One region of the Micromonospora sp. NPDC049081 genome, then DNA from elsewhere that is predicted to be linked to it. Evidence: riboswitches for the same ligand, from Rfam matches in the RefSeq annotation. Region 1 holds a riboswitch; the other holds the start of a gene.
What was found. Region 1 has a riboswitch for S-adenosylmethionine ahead of thrC (threonine synthase). Riboswitches for the same ligand answer to the same signal wherever they lie in the genome.
Positions count from the first base shown of each region.

Region 1 (8,296 bases):
CGGAGGCGGCGCTGCGACGGGTCGGCCTGGGACACCGGCTGGACCACCGGCCGCACCAGCTCTCCGGCGGGGAGCGGCAGCGGGCGGCGATCGCCCGTGCGGTGGTCGGTGAACCGCCGCTGCTGCTGGCCGACGAGCCGACGGGCAACCTCGACTCCAGCTCCGGCGCGGGGGTGATGGAGCTGCTGCACGAGCTGCACGCGGCCGGTACCACCATCGTGGTGATCACCCATGACCGGGAGATCGCGGCGAGCCTGCCCCGGCAGGTGCAGATGCGCGACGGGCTGATCGTGGCGGACTCCGCCGCCCTGACCGAGGGGGTGCTGCGATGACCACCACGCCGCTGCGGTCGACGGGCGCGGCCCGGCGAAGCGGTGCGGGGCGACCGGAGCGGCTGCGACCGGCCCGGATGAGCCCGCAGGACGTGCTGCGGGTCGGTGGCGTGGGGCTGCGGACCCGGCCGCTGCGGGCGTTCCTGTCCGCCCTGGGCATCGCCATCGGCATCGCCGCGATGATCAGCGTGGTCGGCATCTCCTCGTCGTCCCGGGCCGACCTGGACCGGACGCTGGCCGCCCTGGGCACCAACCTGCTCACCGTCGCGCCGGGGAGCACCCTCTTCGGTGCGGACGCCCAGTTGCCGGTCGAGGCGGTCGGCATGATCAGCCGGATCGGCCCGGTACGCCAGGTGTCGGCGACCGCCCAACTGGCCGACATGCCGGTCTACCGGTCGGACCGGATCCCGGCGGCGCAGACCGGTGGCCTCGGCACCCAGGCGGTGGAGCTGGACCTGCTCGACACCGTCGGCGCTTCACTGGCCAGCGGGACCTGGCTCAACGAGGCCACCGGGAGGTATCCGGCCACGGTGCTCGGGTCGGTGGCCGCGGAGCGGCTCGGCCTCGGCGCGGCCGGGCCGGACATCCGGGTCTACCTCGACGGGCGCTGGTTCACCGTGATCGGCATCCTGCGACCGGTCCCGCTCGCCCCGGAACTCGACTCGTCGGCCCTGGTCGGTTGGTCGGCCGCGACCACCTACCTGGGCCTGGACGGGCACCCGACCCGGATCTACACCCGCTCGGCCGAGCAGCACGTCGAGGCGGTCCGGGCGGTGCTGGCGGCGACGGCCAACCCGGAGCAGTCCAACGAGATCCAGGTTTCCCGGCCGTCCGATGCGCTCGCCGCCCAGCAGGCCACCGACGAGGCGTTCACCGGTCTGCTGCTCGGGCTGGGTGCGGTGGCGTTGCTGGTCGGCGGGGTGGGGGTGGCCAACACCATGGTCATCTCGGTGATCGAACGGCGGGCCGAGATCGGGTTGCGGCGGTCGCTGGGTGCCACCCGGGGGCAGATCCGCACCCAGTTCCTCGCCGAGTCGCTGCTGTTGTCCGCCCTGGGTGGGCTGGGCGGGGTGCTGCTCGGTGGCCTGGTCACCACCGGTTACGCCGGTTCACAGGGGTGGCCGACGGTGGTGCCGCTGTGGGTGGTGGCCGGCGGCATCGGGGCGACGATCGGCATCGGTGCGTTGGCGGGGCTCTACCCGGCGATCCGGGCCAGCCGGCTGGCCCCCACCGAGGCTCTCGCCACCCCCTGACCGCCCCGCCCGACGGGTGGCCCGGCGGCCGGTGGGGGACCTCACCGGCCGCCGGACCACGATCAGCCGGGCCGGCTCAACGCCGGCTCACCCGGATCAGTTCCCAGCCGCCCTTCGGGACGCCGGGCGTCGGGTCGGTGCGCAGGTTCATCGGGTTCGCCATCCCGAGGTAGAGCGTGGAGCCGTCCACCACCATGGTGCGGACACCCTGGTTGAGCGGGTTGCCGAAGCCGCCGGTGTCGACGGCGCGGGCCGGCCGGCCGGGCGCGTCGAACGACCAGAGGTCCGCCCCGAAGGTCGGCGGGCTGGGCGCCGTGCCGGCCGGGGGCGTCGGCATCTCACCTTCCAGCGAGATGTAGGCGAAGTCCATGGTGCCGACGTAGAGCCGGCCGCCGGCCACCGCCATCTTCCAGGCGTACAGGTTGAACGGGTCGCCGAAGCCGGAGCCGCCGTAGACCGGGGTCGCCCCGGTCGGGGCCGGGGCCCACGCGCCGACGCCGTTGTTCGCGGTCGGGTCGTACGCCGGCAGCGTCGACTCGCCGTAGAGCGTCTCGATCCGTTCGTGTGCGCCACCGAGGTCCTGGCCGCGGAAGACGGCGAACGCCCGCTGGGTGTTCTGCACGGTGGCCTGGAGCTGCGCCTGACTGCGCGGCGGGTACACCGACAGGTGCAGGGCGGTCGCCTGCAACGGCACGTGCATGGTCCCCCAGTGCAGCCGGCCGCCGTAGGAGGCGAGACCACCGAGGGCGTACGCCCGGCGGACCACCGGGTCGGGCTCGTAGTCGGCGGCGGACCAGACCTGCGCCCAGTTGCCGGCGTCCTCCGGGTTGAGTCCGGGTGCGCCGGCCGCCAGCGGCGGGCTCATCCAGATGCCGGCCAGGTCGGCCGGGTCGGTGTCGTCAACGGCACCGGTGCCCGCCGCCGGGGTGGTGCCGACGGCGCGCGGTGCCTGCTCGCCCACGTCGGAGTACGACGGGCCGACCGGGGGCGGCGTCGGGAGGATGCCGGCTGCGGCGCGTTCGGCCGCCGAGCCGTCGACGATCGCCTTGGGCCAGGTCGAGACGTAGAGCCGCCCCTGGTGCTCGGTGAGGTCGGCGACCTGGGTGGGCAGGTCGGCGACCTCGGTGAAGGCGAACGGGTCGGTGCGGTCGCCGGTCCAGCGCAGCACCCGGCCGGCCTCGCCGCCGTTGGCGCCCAGCCCGACCCCGGCGTAGAGCACGCCGCCGGCCACCACCCAGTGCCGGATGTTCTCGTACGCGGTGAGGTTGGTCGAGCCGAGGTAACGGCCGGTGACGGTGTCGAAGGCGAACACGTTCACCCCGCCGACCACGCTGGGGCCACCGAGCAGTACGACGCCCTGGTGGGCGGCGGCGCTACGCAGGCCGGCGGTGGTGTTCAGCAGGTTCGCGTCCGCCGGGGAGGCGGACGTGATGTCGGCGGTGCGTTCGGTGAGCCGTTCGGTGGCGAGGTCGTAGGTGTAGACCTCGGGGGTGCGGTGGTCGCCGAGGGTGGCGGGCAGGGCGGGGTTGCCCCGGGCCGGTTGGCTCTGACCGAACTCGCAGACGTAGTCCTCGTTGAGGATCGGTTCGCGGACCTGGTAGCCCTCGGGCTTCAGGCAGAGCACGTTCGCCCCGGTGCCGAACCAGAGTCGGCGGCCGGCCTGGGCGAGCCCCCAGACGTACGACTGGTTGACCTTGGGCTGTCCCACGGTGCAGGGCGGCCCGGGTGGATAGTCGACGCCGACGCCGGCAAAACACTCGTCAGCGGCTGCCTTGGCGAGCAGTCGTACCGTTTCGGGGCGAATGTCGGCGTGGGCCGGAGTGGCGAGCAGGGGCAGCAGGATCAGGGTGGCAAATGCGGGCAGCAGTCGTCCCGGTAGGGGTGGTCGACGTCGCACGGTGGTCCTTTCCGTAAACGACCGGTCGGGCTGGCGATAGCCGGGACGGGTGGGCTGGATCGCTCTCGACCAGGGGATATGGGTAATCGGCGGTGCACCCGGAGGGGTGGTGCAGGTTGCCGCATCGCGTCGGTCGACGGGAATGGCAAATTGCCGGCGCGAGGTTACGGGCCGGCTCGGTGGGGTGGTTTTGGCGGGTGATTCCGAGGGTGGTTGTCGCAGTTCCGGGGGCAACGTGGTGCCGAGGCTAACGTATTACGCAGCCCGTTATCACCGGAAAAATTGTTAAGGATTTTTGAACTGGCGGCCGTGCCGGCTACTGCCGTGAGTCGATGTCGAAGCGCGGCGCGGGGTGTCGGGACCGGGCCTCGTGAAAATTGCTGACGGGTGGGGCGTTCCGGGTGTCGCGGGTAAACCGCGCCAACCGCCTGCTGTCGTCTGAAGTTGGCGCGCAGTGCGGGCACCTCGCGCTGGCGGCGGTGTCGGGGCCGGTCCCCTCGCCGCTGGTCGGGTGGGCCGGGCCCGGTCGGGGTTCCCCGGTGACCTCCCGGTGGCTTCCCGCGCGAATTGCGTGCATATTCATTTTCCATAAACGCGGCGTATGAAATTCGTGACAGTTAATTCATAGTTAACAATCATTACATTCTGGCCGCTCCGGCTCGCGGCGGGGAGGTGGTCGGGGTCGACCGGTGGTGGTGGTCGCGGGCGCGTGGGCCCGGCGTCACTCCCGACGAGACGTAGGGGTGACGCCGGGACGTCGGGGTGGGGTAATGTCTCGCGCCGAGACCTTCCCAGTAACAAAGAATTTATCGATTTAACTGCTTCGATGCCTCATCATGAGGGGACGTAATCCCTTCCATGGAGGTTCCCATGAACGTGTCTCGGCTCGGCGGGCCGACCCTCTCGCTGTACCGCATCGTCATCGGCCTGCTGTTCATGCTGCACGGCCTGTCCTCGGTCTTCGGGTTGTTCGGCGGCAACCCCGTGACCGGCAAGGCTGTCCCGGTCGGTGCCTGGCCCGGCTGGTGGGCCGCACTGATCCAGCTCGTCTGCGGCGCGCTGGTGCTGGCCGGGCTCTTCACCCGGCCCGCCGCGCTCCTCGCGTCCGGCTCGATGGCGTACGCCTACTTCGTGGTGCACCAGCCGGAAGGGCTGCTGCCGCTGCGCAACGGAGGCGAGCTGTCGGCGCTCTTCTGCTGGTCGTTCCTGCTGATCGCGGTGCTCGGCCCGGGCTCCTGGGCGCTGGACACGCTGCTCGCCCGCCGCAGCGCCGACGCCCCGTCGGCACCGGTAACGGAGCGAAGCTCGGTGCCGGCCTGACGTACTGACCGGCGTCGCCGGAGCCGCAACGAGGCGGCTCCGGCGACGCGTGCGGTCAGGGGTTGTACGGCGCGTCGGTGTGACTCACCTCGGCGAGGGTGCTGCCGGAGAGCTTGTAGACCGACGTCCGCTTGATGTCCAGCTCGGCCATGCCCCGGCTGGGGCTGCGGGTCAGCCAGACCACGGTGGCCTTGCGCCCGGCCACGCTGATCGAGACGACCGGGGTCCGGTCGCCGAGGTCGGTCAGCGCGCGGAACACCGGCAGGCCACCGCTGTTGCGCCACGCCGCGAGCGTGTAGAAGGTGCCGCTGCCCCCGGTCTTGATCGCCACCGCGCCCACCGCGTCCTCCGCGCCGTCGCCGTCGAGGTCACCGATGCCGCAGGGCTTCTGGAGCGTCACGGTGGCCCCGTCCTCGCCCGACCACTGCCCCCCGGCCAGCGGCAGGTAGTCCGGGTAGCCGTTGTAGGGCGTCTTGCTGCTGCCGAGCCGGGCCTCCGCCAGATGGGCGCAGGTCAACGGTGCCTTGACCGGCGCGGCGGCGGTGGTGGTCGGGGCGGCGGCCGGCGGGGTGGTGGGGGTGGCCTTCTTCACCTCCGGCGAGGGAGCCCCGCTGGTGGGAGTCGCCTCGGGCGAGACCTGACTCAGCACCGAGGCGGTGGAGGGCCCGGTGGACGGGCCGACGGTGGACGCGGCCTCGTCCGTCCCGCCCTGCTCACCCCCGCAGGCGGCGGTCAGTAGGCAGACCATGGTGAGGGTCGCAAGGCTCGACGGGATCCGTCGCATGGGCGGGGGGTCCTCTCTCGACGTCAGGTCTCCCGCACCGTACTGATCGATGGCAATGTCGGTCATCGGCTCGTCGGCCGGCCCCCTACCGGCCTGTCGGAGCGCCGTCAGGGGCCGACCGGAGGGCCGGTGCGCGGATCCGCACAAGGGCGTACTGAGCTGGAAACTTGCCCGAAACATCAATGGCTTCCGGTGCGGCCGGCGCACGCCCCGCCGGCAGGTGGTTCACACCGTGGGAAGCAGACTGGGCGATGGCGGCGAAGCTGCCTAGACTCGACGGCACAACTGCATACCTCATCCAGAGGGGCTGAGGGATACGGCCCGACGACGCCCCGGCAACCACCCCGCGCGCTCATCGCTGAGCGTCCCGCGGGGCAGGTGCCAATTCCGTCCCCGCCGCAGGGTGCGATGCGGGGAAAGATGAGAGGAATCCGCCATGACGTCGACGCTCGCCGCCCCCGGTATCGACACCACCGCCAGCCCGGCCCGCGCCCTGGTCTGCCGCGCCTGCTCCGCCCGCTACCCGCTCGCCGCGCAGCACGCCTGTTACGAGTGTTTCGGCCCGCTGGAGGTCGACTACGACACCGCCGCACTGGCCGCCGTCACCCGGGAGCAGATCGAGGCCGGCCCGCAGAACATCTGGCGGTACGCCGCCCTCCTGCCCGCCGGCCAGGACCCGGCCACCCGGGTCACCCTCGACCCGGGGCTCACCCCGCTGGTGGCGGCCCCGAACCTCGCCGCCGAACTCGGCATCAGCGCGCCGCTGTGGGTCAAGGACGACAGCGCCAACCCGACCCACTCGTTCAAGGACCGGGTCGTCTCGGTGGCGCTGACCGCCGCGAAGGCGCTCGGCTTCACCCGGTTCGCCTGCGCCTCGACCGGCAACCTGGCCAACTCGGTGGCCGCCCACGCGGCCCGCGCCGGAGCGCCCTCGGTGGTCTTCATCCCGGGTGACCTGGAGCAGGGCAAGGTGATCACCACCGCCGTCTACGGCGGCGACCTGGTCGCCATCGACGGCTCGTACGACGACGTGAACCGGCTCTGCGGGGAGCTGGTGGAGACCGACGAGTTCGAGGACACCGCGTTCGTCAACGTCAACGTCCGGCCCTATTACGCCGAGGGCTCCAAGACCCTCGGGTACGAGGTGGCCGAGCAGCTCGGCTGGCGTATCCCGGCCCAGGTGGTCGTCCCGATGGCCTCGGGCGAGCTGCTCACCAAGATCGACAAGGCGTTCTCCGAGCTGGTCGAGATCGGGCTGGTCGAGGCGCCCGCCGGGGGTTGGAAGGTGTTCGGCGCCCAGTCGGCCGGCTGCAACCCGATCGCCGCCGCCCTGCACGCCGACACCGACACCATCACCCCGGTCCGGCCGACCGGCATCGCCAAGTCGCTCAACATCGGCGACCCGGCCGCCGGCCTGTACGCCCTGGAGGCGGTGCGGCGGACCGGCGGCTGGATGGAGTACGTCGACGACGAGGAGATCCGCGCCGGCATCCGGTTGCTGGCCCGCACCACCGGGGTCTTCGCCGAGACGGCCGGCGGGGTGACCGTTGCGGTGCTGCGCAAGCTCGTCGAGTCCGGCCGGCTCGACCCGACCGCCGAGACGGTCGTGTTCAACACCGGCGAGGGCCTGAAGACCATCGACGCGGTCGCCGGCCAGGTCGGCCCCACCCACCGGATCAAGCCGTCCCTGCGGGCCGCCCGCGACGCCGGCCTCCTCTCCTGATCCCCGGGCGAGTTGATCTCCGGGTGACCGGAATTTCGCGGTGAGTGGCGAAAACCCGCCGGGAAGGACTTGACGGCAGGAACCGGGCGGCGCAAGATGCTCCGTGCGGGAGGGCTTTCGCCGGAGACTTTTCAAGTTCTTGCGACCCAACGCCGGAGGCGTTGTGCGAACGTCCCTCCCGACCAACGTGCAAGGGGGCCAGCGGAAATCCGCTGGCCCCCTTCGTCGTCGACAGGCAGACTCCCGGCGTGACCGTGGACATCGCAGCAATCGATCCGACCGACCAGCCGGCCCTCGACGCGGTCTACCGGATCGCGGCCACGGTCGAAGCGACGGAGTCGCCCGACCTGCCGCCGCTGTGCCGTCGCCGGTTCGAGGCGCCGCTGCGGCACCCGATGCCCGGCATCGACACCCGCTGGTCGGTGGCGCGACTGGACGGCGTGGTCGCCGGCTGGGTCCGGCTCAACCTCCACCTGCTGGACAACACCGACAACGCCAGCGTCGAGCTGGTGGTGGACCCGGCGCACCGGCGGGCGGGAGTGGGGCGGGCGTTGTTCACGCACGCCCGCGAGCAGCTGCGGGAGGCCGGCGGCAAGCGGATGGTCGGCTCCGCCGTGGCCGCGCTGCCCGGCGAGCCGGGTGGACAACTGCCCGGGGCGGCCTTCGCGGCGGCGCTCGGCGCGAAGGCGGCGCTGGTCGACGTCCGTCGTCGACTCGACGTCACCGCGCTCGACCGGGACCGGCTGGCGACGCTGCGGGCCGGGGCGCGCTCGGCCGTCGCCGGCTACCGCACGGTCCGCTGGCACGGGCACCCGCCGTCGGAGCACCTCGCCGACCTCGCCTACCTGGAGGGCCGGATGATGACCGACGCACCCCTGGGTGACCTGGAGTGGGAACCCGAGCGGATGGACGCCGAGCGCATCCAGGGCATGGAGCGGGCGCTGGACGCGCGGGGCGTCCGCCGCTACAGCGTCGCCGCCGTGCACG
Region 1 covers NZ_JBEZEK010000010.1:38,188-46,483, forward strand. The annotation lists gene AB0B63_RS16585 (ABC transporter ATP-binding protein) at 1-332, shown strand, start outside; gene AB0B63_RS16590 (FtsX-like permease family protein) at 410-1,585, shown strand; gene AB0B63_RS16595 (hypothetical protein) at 1,662-3,482, opposite strand; gene AB0B63_RS16600 (DoxX family protein) at 4,353-4,802, shown strand; gene AB0B63_RS16605 (hypothetical protein) at 4,858-5,586, opposite strand; SAM riboswitch class I at 5,878-6,013, shown strand; gene thrC (threonine synthase) at 6,023-7,309, shown strand; gene AB0B63_RS16615 (GNAT family N-acetyltransferase) at 7,558-8,296, shown strand, end outside.

Region 2 (8,296 bases), on a different contig from region 1:
TCCGGGCCGACCGGATCGACGCGGTCGTCGAGCTGGACGAGCCCGCCGTGGTGCCGCCGCAGGCCCGCCCGCACGACCTGCGCCAGGGGGTGTTCCAGCCGTCCCCGGACCTGCCGCTGATCACCCTGCGCATTGGCCGGGGCGAGCGGTGGATCACCGAGTACTACCCGTGTGAGCGGGTCGAGGTCGACGGTGACCGGTGGGTGGTGTCGCTGCGGGTGACCGATCTCGGCTGGGCACGCCGCTTCGTGCTCGGATTGGGTCCCGACGTCACCGTCCTCGCCCCGGTCGAGCTGGCTGCCCAGGTCCGTGCCCAGGCCACCGCCGCCCTGGAGGCGTACGCCACCCCGGTGCTCTCGGCCGGCCCGGTGGGTCCGCCGACCGACCGGTAGGCTGGCCGCCGTGGTGAAGTGGATCGTTCTCGTGGTGCTGCTGTTCGCGCTGGTCGTGTTGGCCCTGGCGGTCCGTCCGGTGCTGGTGCGGCTGCCCCGGTTGCGTCGCGCGGCGGTGGCGTTGCAGCGTCGCCAGGCCGACGCGGAGGCGCTGCGGCACAGCGCCGAGGCGCTCCAGGAACGGGTCGAGGCGCTCCAGCGGCAGGGCGAGACGACCCAGCAGCGGCTGGAACTGATCAAGGCCAAGCGCGGCGACTGATCGACGGCCGGGCGCGGGAGTGATCGACATCCGGCGCGGGAACTGATCGACACCGGTCGGTGAACCGCGCGTCCGCCGCCCACCCGGCGTCCGATTCACGCAGCTCTGCACCCGTACAGGTGGTTGACGGGACACTCAGCGGTGGTCAAGACTTCACCGGCCGGGCCGCATCAGCGGTGGCCCGGCGGGTGGCAGCAGCCCGTCTCGCACGTACGATGGGCAGCGACCCCACCCTTCGACACAGAGCGACTGGAGCTTCCCATGGGTGCCCTCAAGCCGTGGCACATCGCCGTACTCGTGGTTGTGCTGATCCTGCTCTTCGGCGCGAAGCGGCTTCCCGACGCGGCCCGCTCGCTCGGCCGTTCGTTGCGGATCATCAAGGCGGAGACCAAGAGCCTGGCCGACGACGACCGCGACCTGGCCGAGAAGGCCGACGCGCAGGCCGGCTACCAGCCGCTGCCGCCCCAGCAGCAGCCCGTGCAGCAGCAGCCGTACGCGCCGCAGCCCCAGCAGCAGTACGCCCAGCCGCAGTACGCCCCGCAGCAGGCTCCGCAGCAGCCGGTCGCCCCGCCGGTCGACCCGGTGCAGCGCGTCCGCGACAACTGACCGAAGGGCCCCACCACCGTGGCCTTCGCGCTCCGTAAACGCGGCCCCAGCACCTTCGAACGGGCCTCCGACGGTTCCATGACCCTGATGGAGCATGTCCGCGAGCTGCGGAACCGGCTGTTCCGCGCCTCGCTGGCGATCCTGGTCGGCTTCGGCTTCGGCATCTGGCTGGCGACGCCGGTCCGGGTGCTGCTCTCGAAGCCGTACTGCGACCTGCCTCAGGCGAGGGACCCGGATACCGGGCTGTGTAAGTTCGTCCAGCTCGGCGTTGCCGATGTCTTCCTGCTCAATCTGAAGATCGGCCTCTGGGTCGGGTTGATCATCGCGGCACCGGTCTGGCTCTACCAGCTCTGGGCGTTCATCGCGCCGGGTCTGCACCGGCACGAGCGGCGGTACGCGTACATCTTCACGACGCTCGCCGCGCCGTTGTTCGCGGCCGGCGCGGTGTTGGCCTTCTTCGTCACCACCAAGGGCCTGGAGTTCCTGCTCGACATCTCCGGTGGCGACATCTCCACCACCCTGGAGGTCACCCGCTACATCTCGTTCGTCACCAACCTGATCCTGTTGTTCGGGGTGGCGTTCGAGTTCCCGCTGGTGGTGCTGATGCTCAACTTCGTCGGGTTGGCCAGCGCCCGCAAGTTGCTGAGCTGGTGGCGGGTTGCGGTCTTCGTGTTCTTCGCCTTCTCCGCCGTGGTGACGCCCACCCCCGACCCGTTCGGCATGACCGCGTTGGCGATCTGCCTCTGCGCGCTCTACTTCGCCGCGGTCGGGGTGGCCTTCATCAACGACCGGCGCAAGGGGCGGCGTAAGGAGTCCTACGCGGGGCTGAGCGACGACGAGGTGTCGCCGTTGGAGTTGGACGACGACCCGGTGGTGGCCACGCCGGAGCTGGAGTTGTCCGAGCCGGTGCACGCCTCCGAGCCGGTGGCCCCACCCAAACCGATCGACCGCCGCTACGACGACATGACCTGAGCGTCAGGTCATCCGCACCACCCGACGCCGCTCCCGCCCTGCCGGGAGCGGCGTCGCCCGTCCGGCCCCGGCGGGCTCAGAGCACCTGGGACAGGAAGCGGCGCAGCCGGGGGTGCTGCGGCGTCTCGAAGACCGCCTCCGGTGCGCCGGCCTCCAGCACCACCCCGTGGTCCATGAACGCGACGGTGTCGGCGACCGAGCGGGCGAAGCCCATCTCGTGGGTGACCACCACCATCGTCATGCCCCCGGCGGACAGCTCGGCCATCACCCCGAGCACCCCCTTGACCAGCTCCGGGTCGAGCGCCGAGGTGGCCTCGTCGAAGAGCATCACCTCAGGTTGCAGGGCCAGCGCCCGGGCGATGGCGACCCGCTGCTGCTGACCGCCGGAGAGGTGGGCGGGCCGGGAGTCGGCCTTGCCGGCGAGGCCGACCAGCGCCAACTGGGTCCGGGCCAGCGCGACCGCCTCGTCCTCGGGCAGCTTCTTGAGCCGGCGCAACGCCAGGGTGATGTTGCGCAGCACGGTCATGTGCGGAAACAGGTTGAACTGCTGGAAGACCATGCCGATCCGCTGCCGCAGGGCGTCCGGGTCGTCGCGCAGCACGCTGCGCCCGTCGAGCAGGACGTCACCGGCGTCCGGCTCGATCAGCCGGTTGACGGTGCGCAGCAGGGTGGACTTGCCGGAACCGGACGGTCCGATGACGCAGGCCGTCGCGCCCCGGGCGACGTCCAGGTCGACGCCGCGCAGCACCCGGTTGGCCCCGAAGGCCAGGTGCACGTCGCGGACGGCGAGGCTGACCGAGGTGGTGGTCGCGGTGCCGGCGGTCATCGGGGGTCCTCCCGGGGGGTACGCGGTTGCGGTAGGGCGGTCTCGCCGGCCAGGGCCAGCCCGCCGTCGTCGTCGGGGTCGACGGTGACCGTCCGGCCCCGGCGCAACCGGCGGTCGATGGCGTTGACGGCGTGCGTCAGCGGCACGGTCAGCAGCAGGTAGCACAGGCCGGCCAGCAGCAGCGCCGACTGGTTGCCGGTGTTGGCCGCGTAGTCCTGCCCGATCCGGAACAACTCCCGCTGGCTGGCCAGCAGGCCGAGGAAGTAGACCAGGCTGGAGTCCTTGATCAGCGCGATCAGCTGATTGACCCAGGCCGGCAGCACCCGGCGTACCCCTTGCGGGACGATGACCAGGCGCATCGCCTCACCCCAGGAGAAGCCCAGCGCTCGGGCCCCCTCCAGCTGCGCCGCCTCCACGCTCTGGATGCCGGAGCGGAAGATCTCCCCGATGTACGCGGCGGCGATCAGCGACAGCGCCAGGATGCCCAGCGGGTAGGGGTTGGGACCCCACACCTGCATGCCGAGCGGGGCCAGGCCGACGCCGATCAGCAGGATGGTGGCGGCGGCCGGCAGGCCCCGGAACACGTCGGTGTAGACCCGGGCCGGCCAGCGCAACCACCGGGTACGGGAGAGGCCCGCCACGGCCAGCGCCATGCCGAGCACCGAGCCGAGCAGGGCGGCGGAGACCGCCAGGATCAGCGTGTTGGGCAGCCCGACGGTCAGCATCTCGGGCAGCGCCTCGCGCATGGAGTCCCCGTCGAAGAAGGTCTCCCACAGGGTGCTCAACGGATCCATCGTGTTCTCCTACCGCCCCGCTCGCTGGTCTGGTCGTACCGTCAGGAGGTGGCCGACGCCGACGGCGTCGCCGCGCCGGGGGCGGCGACGGTGCCGCTGCCGGGGGTGAAGCCGGCGGGGATCGGCCGGCCCGGGTAGTACTGCTGCTGGAGCCGGGTCCAGGTGCCGTCGGCGATGACCTCGTCGAGGCCCTTGTTCAGCGCCTCGCGCAGCGCGTCGTTGCCCTTGGCGAAGGCGTACGCGGTGGGGGTCGGGCTCAACTCCGTGGCCGCCACCGTGATCTTGCCGTTGCTGTCGGCGGCCGACTTCTCGCCGATCTCGGCGGGGGCGATCCAGGCGTCGGCGGTGCCGGCCTTGAGCTGGTTGACCGCCCCGTTGTAGTCGGGCACCCGCACCGGGTCGAGCTTGCGCGAGGTGGCGTAGTCGTCCTGCACGGTGCCCTGCACGACCACCACCCGCTTGCCGGCGAGCTGGTCGAAGCCGGTCAGCGGGGAGCCGGCGGGCACGTCGAGGCCGAAGTAGCCGAAGTCGTAGCCGTTGCCGAAGTCGACGGTCTTCTTCCGGGCCTCGGTGATGGTGATCGAGGAGCTGCCGATGTCGAACTTGCGGTTGTTGACCTGGGAGAGCAGTGCCGAGAAGTCGGTGCCGACGAACTCGACCTTCAGCCCCACCTTGCCGGCGGCCGCGACGAGCAGGTCGTTGTCGAAGCCGGTGAAGGTGCCGTCCTTGAGGTAGACGTTCGGTGGGGCGTCGGTGAGCGTGCCGGCGCGCAGCACCCCCGGCTGGAGCAGGCCGTACGGGTTGTCGGCCGGGTCGGCGGAGTCGCCGCCGCAGGCGGTCAGCGCGGTGGCGGCGAGCAGGGCGGCGACGCCGAGCGCGGCGGCCCTGGTGAGGGCGGGCCGGGGCCGCCGGGTCGTGGGCAGGGCAGGGAGGAAGCGCACGGGTGTCTCCAGAGTTGATCGGGCGACGGCGGGCGCGCGTCGCCGACGGGGTGCCCGCCGGGCACGCCGCTGAGGTGGTACGGGAAGAGGGGGTCGACTACCGGGGGCGACAGGAGTCGCTGTGGACCCGCATCAGGTCGACGTGTCGCCGTCTGACCAGCCGGACGCCGCTGCTCCGGACGCCGGCCCGGGACACGGGGGCGACGCCGTCGGTGGGCGGGGCGGGTGCGGACATGGGTTCTCCCGGGGTCGGAGTTGACCTGGGGAAACCAGGCCACGCTTGCACCGGTGGTCTACCGGTGCCTGGTCCTCACCCGGAGCACCCCACCGTGGCGGAGGGTTGCCGGCCAGCGAGCCGGGGCTTGACGCTGGCGCTCATGACCTGCCCGAAGGCTAGCAGCCGGGACCGGGCGATCGTCCACCCGTTATGACGGCCCTCACGTCCGCTCCTTACCGCCGGGCGGGACGGGTGAGACGGGTGGGTCGCGTGGTGCCGGTGGGCGCGCGGTGGGGCAGGTCGGCGTCGTAGCGGACCCGGGCCGCCTGCACCTCGGCGAGGTGGGTGGTGGCCCAGGACTCCAGTCCGGAGACCAGGTCGAGCAGGCTGCGGCCCAGGTCGGTGAGGGCGTAGTCGACCCGGGGCGGGACGCTGGCGTGCACCGTCCGGGTGACCAGGCCGTCGCGCTCCAGCCCGCGAAGGGTCTGGGTGAGCATCTTCTGGCTGATCCCGTCGATGTGTTCGGCCAGCTCGCCGTAGCGCCGGTCGCCGTCGGCGAGGGTCAGCACGACCAGCACGCTCCACCGGTCGCCGATCCGGTCGATGACCTGCCGGCTGCCGCAGTTGCGCTGGAACGGGTCGGGTCGCATCTGCTTACTCTCCATCAGTGCGTCACAAACTTCAAGGTGCCTACTCTCCGATGGGAAGTATCGCCAAGCAGCTGGGTGTTTGCCAGTACGACTGAAGTAGCCACCCGAAGGAGAACGCCATGTCCATCGTCGTCACCGGAGCCACCGGCCACCTGGGTCGCCTGATCGTCGAATCCCTGCTGCGCCGGGGCGTACCCGCCGGGAAGATCGTGGCGCTGGGGCGGGACACCGGCCGGCTCACCGACCTCGCCGACCGGGGGGTCGAGGTCCGGCCGGCCGACTACACCGACCCCGACTCGCTCCGCGCCGCCTTCGCCGACGCCGAGAAGCTGATGTTCGTCTCCGGCAGCGAGGTCGGCCAGCGGCTGCCCCAGCACCACAACGTCATCGACGCTGCCCGCGGGGCCGGTGTCGGCCTGGTCGTCTACACCAGCATCGCCCACGCCGACACCTCCGACCTGCTGCTCGCCGCCGAGCACCGGGCCACCGAGGAGGAGTTGCGCGCCTCCGGCCTGCCGTACGTGCTGCTGCGCAACAGCTGGTACCTGGAGAACTACACCGGCCAACTCGACGGCTACCTGGCCCACGGGGTCGCCGGTTCCGCGGGTGACGGCCGGGTCAGCGCCGCCACCCGCGCCGACTACGCCGAGGCCGCCGCCGAGGTGCTCACCACCGAGGGACACGCCGGTCAGGTCTACGAGCTGGGCGGTGAGGCGTTCACCATGACCGAACTGGCCGCCGAGGTGTCCCGCCAGAGTGGACACGACGTCCGCTACACCGACCTGCCGGTGCCGGCGTACACCGACCTGCTCGTCTCCGCCGGGCTGCCCGAGCCGTACGCCGCCACCCTGGCCGACGCCGACCGGGGCATCGCCCAGGGTGCGCTGTACGTGCCCGTGGACGACCTGGAGAAGCTGCTCGGCCGCCGGCCCACCAGCCTCACCGAGGCGCTCCGCGCCGCCCGCTGACCCGACCCGCGCGTCCGCCCCGGCGACACCCCGGGGCGGGCGGCGCGGGGATAACCGGTGGAACGTCGCCCCCGCCCCACCCGACAATGCTCGCCATGGATCACCAGACGCTGGTGCGGGTCAGCAAGCGGGTGTCGCTCGCCCTGCGCCACCAGCCCGCCCGGTTCGGCCTCACCCCCGACCCGGGCGGCTGGGTGTCCGTGGTCGACCTGCTGGCGGCCCTGCGGATCGACCGGGCCGACCTCGACGTGGTGGTCACGGGCAACGACAAGCAGCGCTTCGCGGTGACCCGGGACGCCGACGGGACCGAACGGATCCGGGCCAGCCAGGGCCACTCGTACCCGGTGGACCTGGGGCTGACCGCCGAACCGCCGCCGCCGCGGCTCTTCCACGGCACCGGGGCCGTCGCACTCGGCTCGATCCGGGCCACCGGACTGCACCGGGGCGGCCGACACCACGTACACCTGTCGTCGGACGTGGCGACGGCCCGGCGGGTCGGGGCCCGCCGGGGTGGCGCGGTGGTGGTACTGACCGTCGACGCGGCGGCGATGGCCCGCGACGGGCACACCTTCTACCGCAGCGCCAACGGCGTGTGGCTCACCGACGCGGTGCCGCCGGCCTACCTGGGGTGACCCGGTCACCTCCGCGACGGCTGCCGCGTCGCCGGGCGGTGCGCGCCGACGGCGGGTATGGTGCGGTTGTCGTGCCCCGCCGGGCGGGCCGGTGAACGGCCAGGGTGCCGACCTGCCGCCGGGGGCGACGCGCAGCCGGGGGCGAGCCGTTGACGCCGTCCCGCGTCCCCGCCCCAGCCGGGAAGGAGCCGCGCGATGACACCACTCTCCCTGGACCCGCACGACGCGTTGGCCGAACTCGGCCGGATCCGACTCGACGAGGTCGGCGTGGACGAGGTGTTGCAGCTGATCGCCGACCTGGCGGGGCGCAGCCTACGGGGGGCCCACGAGGTCTCGGTGACCCTGCTGCGCGGCGCTGTGCCGCACAGCATCGCCGTCACCGGCGACGTCGCGCTGCTGCTCGACGAGTGGCAGTACCGGCAGGCCCACGGGCCGTGCCTGGACGCCGCCGTCACCGGCGACACCCTCGTCGTGGCCGACACCGCCACCGAGGAACGGTGGCCGGCCTGGGCGGCCCGGGCCGCCGACGCGGGTGTCGGCAGCACGCTCGCCGTCGGCCTGCCGATCCAGGAGGCGGTGGTCGGCGCCCTCAACCTCTACGGGACGACCCCCCGCGCGTTCGACGCCGACACGGTCGAGCTGGCCCGGACCTTCGCCGCGTACGCCGCGGTGGCCCTGGCCAACGCCCACCTCTACTCCAGCGCCACCACCCTGGCCGAACAGATGCGGGCGGCGATGGAGAGCCGGGCGGTCATCGAGCAGGCCAAGGGCATCATCATGGGTCAACGCCGGTGCACGGCCGACGAGGCCTTCGGCATTCTCACCAAGCTCTCCCAGGACACCAACCGTCGGCTGCGCGACGTCGCCGCCGCACTGGTCGGCAGGGCCACCGCCGGCAGTCGCTGAACCGGCGTGGCTCAGCGGTCGGCGGCGGTGGGTTGACCGGGCACCGGCCGGACGACCTGCTGCACCAGGGCCTCCGCCACGTCGCGCAGCTTGCGGTTGGAATTCTGGGAGACCCGGGCCAGCATCGCGAACG
Region 2 covers NZ_JBEZEK010000006.1:121,831-130,126, reverse strand. The annotation lists gene AB0B63_RS12045 (YafY family protein) at 1-392, shown strand, start outside; gene AB0B63_RS12040 (hypothetical protein) at 403-651, shown strand; gene tatA (Sec-independent protein translocase subunit TatA) at 913-1,257, shown strand; gene tatC (twin-arginine translocase subunit TatC) at 1,276-2,229, shown strand; gene AB0B63_RS12025 (amino acid ABC transporter ATP-binding protein) at 2,306-3,055, opposite strand; gene AB0B63_RS12020 (amino acid ABC transporter permease) at 3,052-3,849, opposite strand; gene AB0B63_RS12015 (ABC transporter substrate-binding protein) at 3,891-4,790, opposite strand; SAM riboswitch class IV at 5,062-5,173, opposite strand; gene AB0B63_RS12010 (helix-turn-helix domain-containing protein) at 5,241-5,657, opposite strand; gene AB0B63_RS12005 (SDR family oxidoreductase) at 5,777-6,625, shown strand; gene AB0B63_RS12000 (RNA 2'-phosphotransferase) at 6,721-7,257, shown strand; gene AB0B63_RS11995 (GAF and ANTAR domain-containing protein) at 7,453-8,163, shown strand; gene AB0B63_RS11990 (GAF and ANTAR domain-containing protein) at 8,175-8,296, opposite strand, start outside.
Region 2: linked by a shared signal. The riboswitch ahead of AB0B63_RS12015 (ABC transporter substrate-binding protein) and the one ahead of thrC (threonine synthase) in region 1 are both predicted to bind S-adenosylmethionine.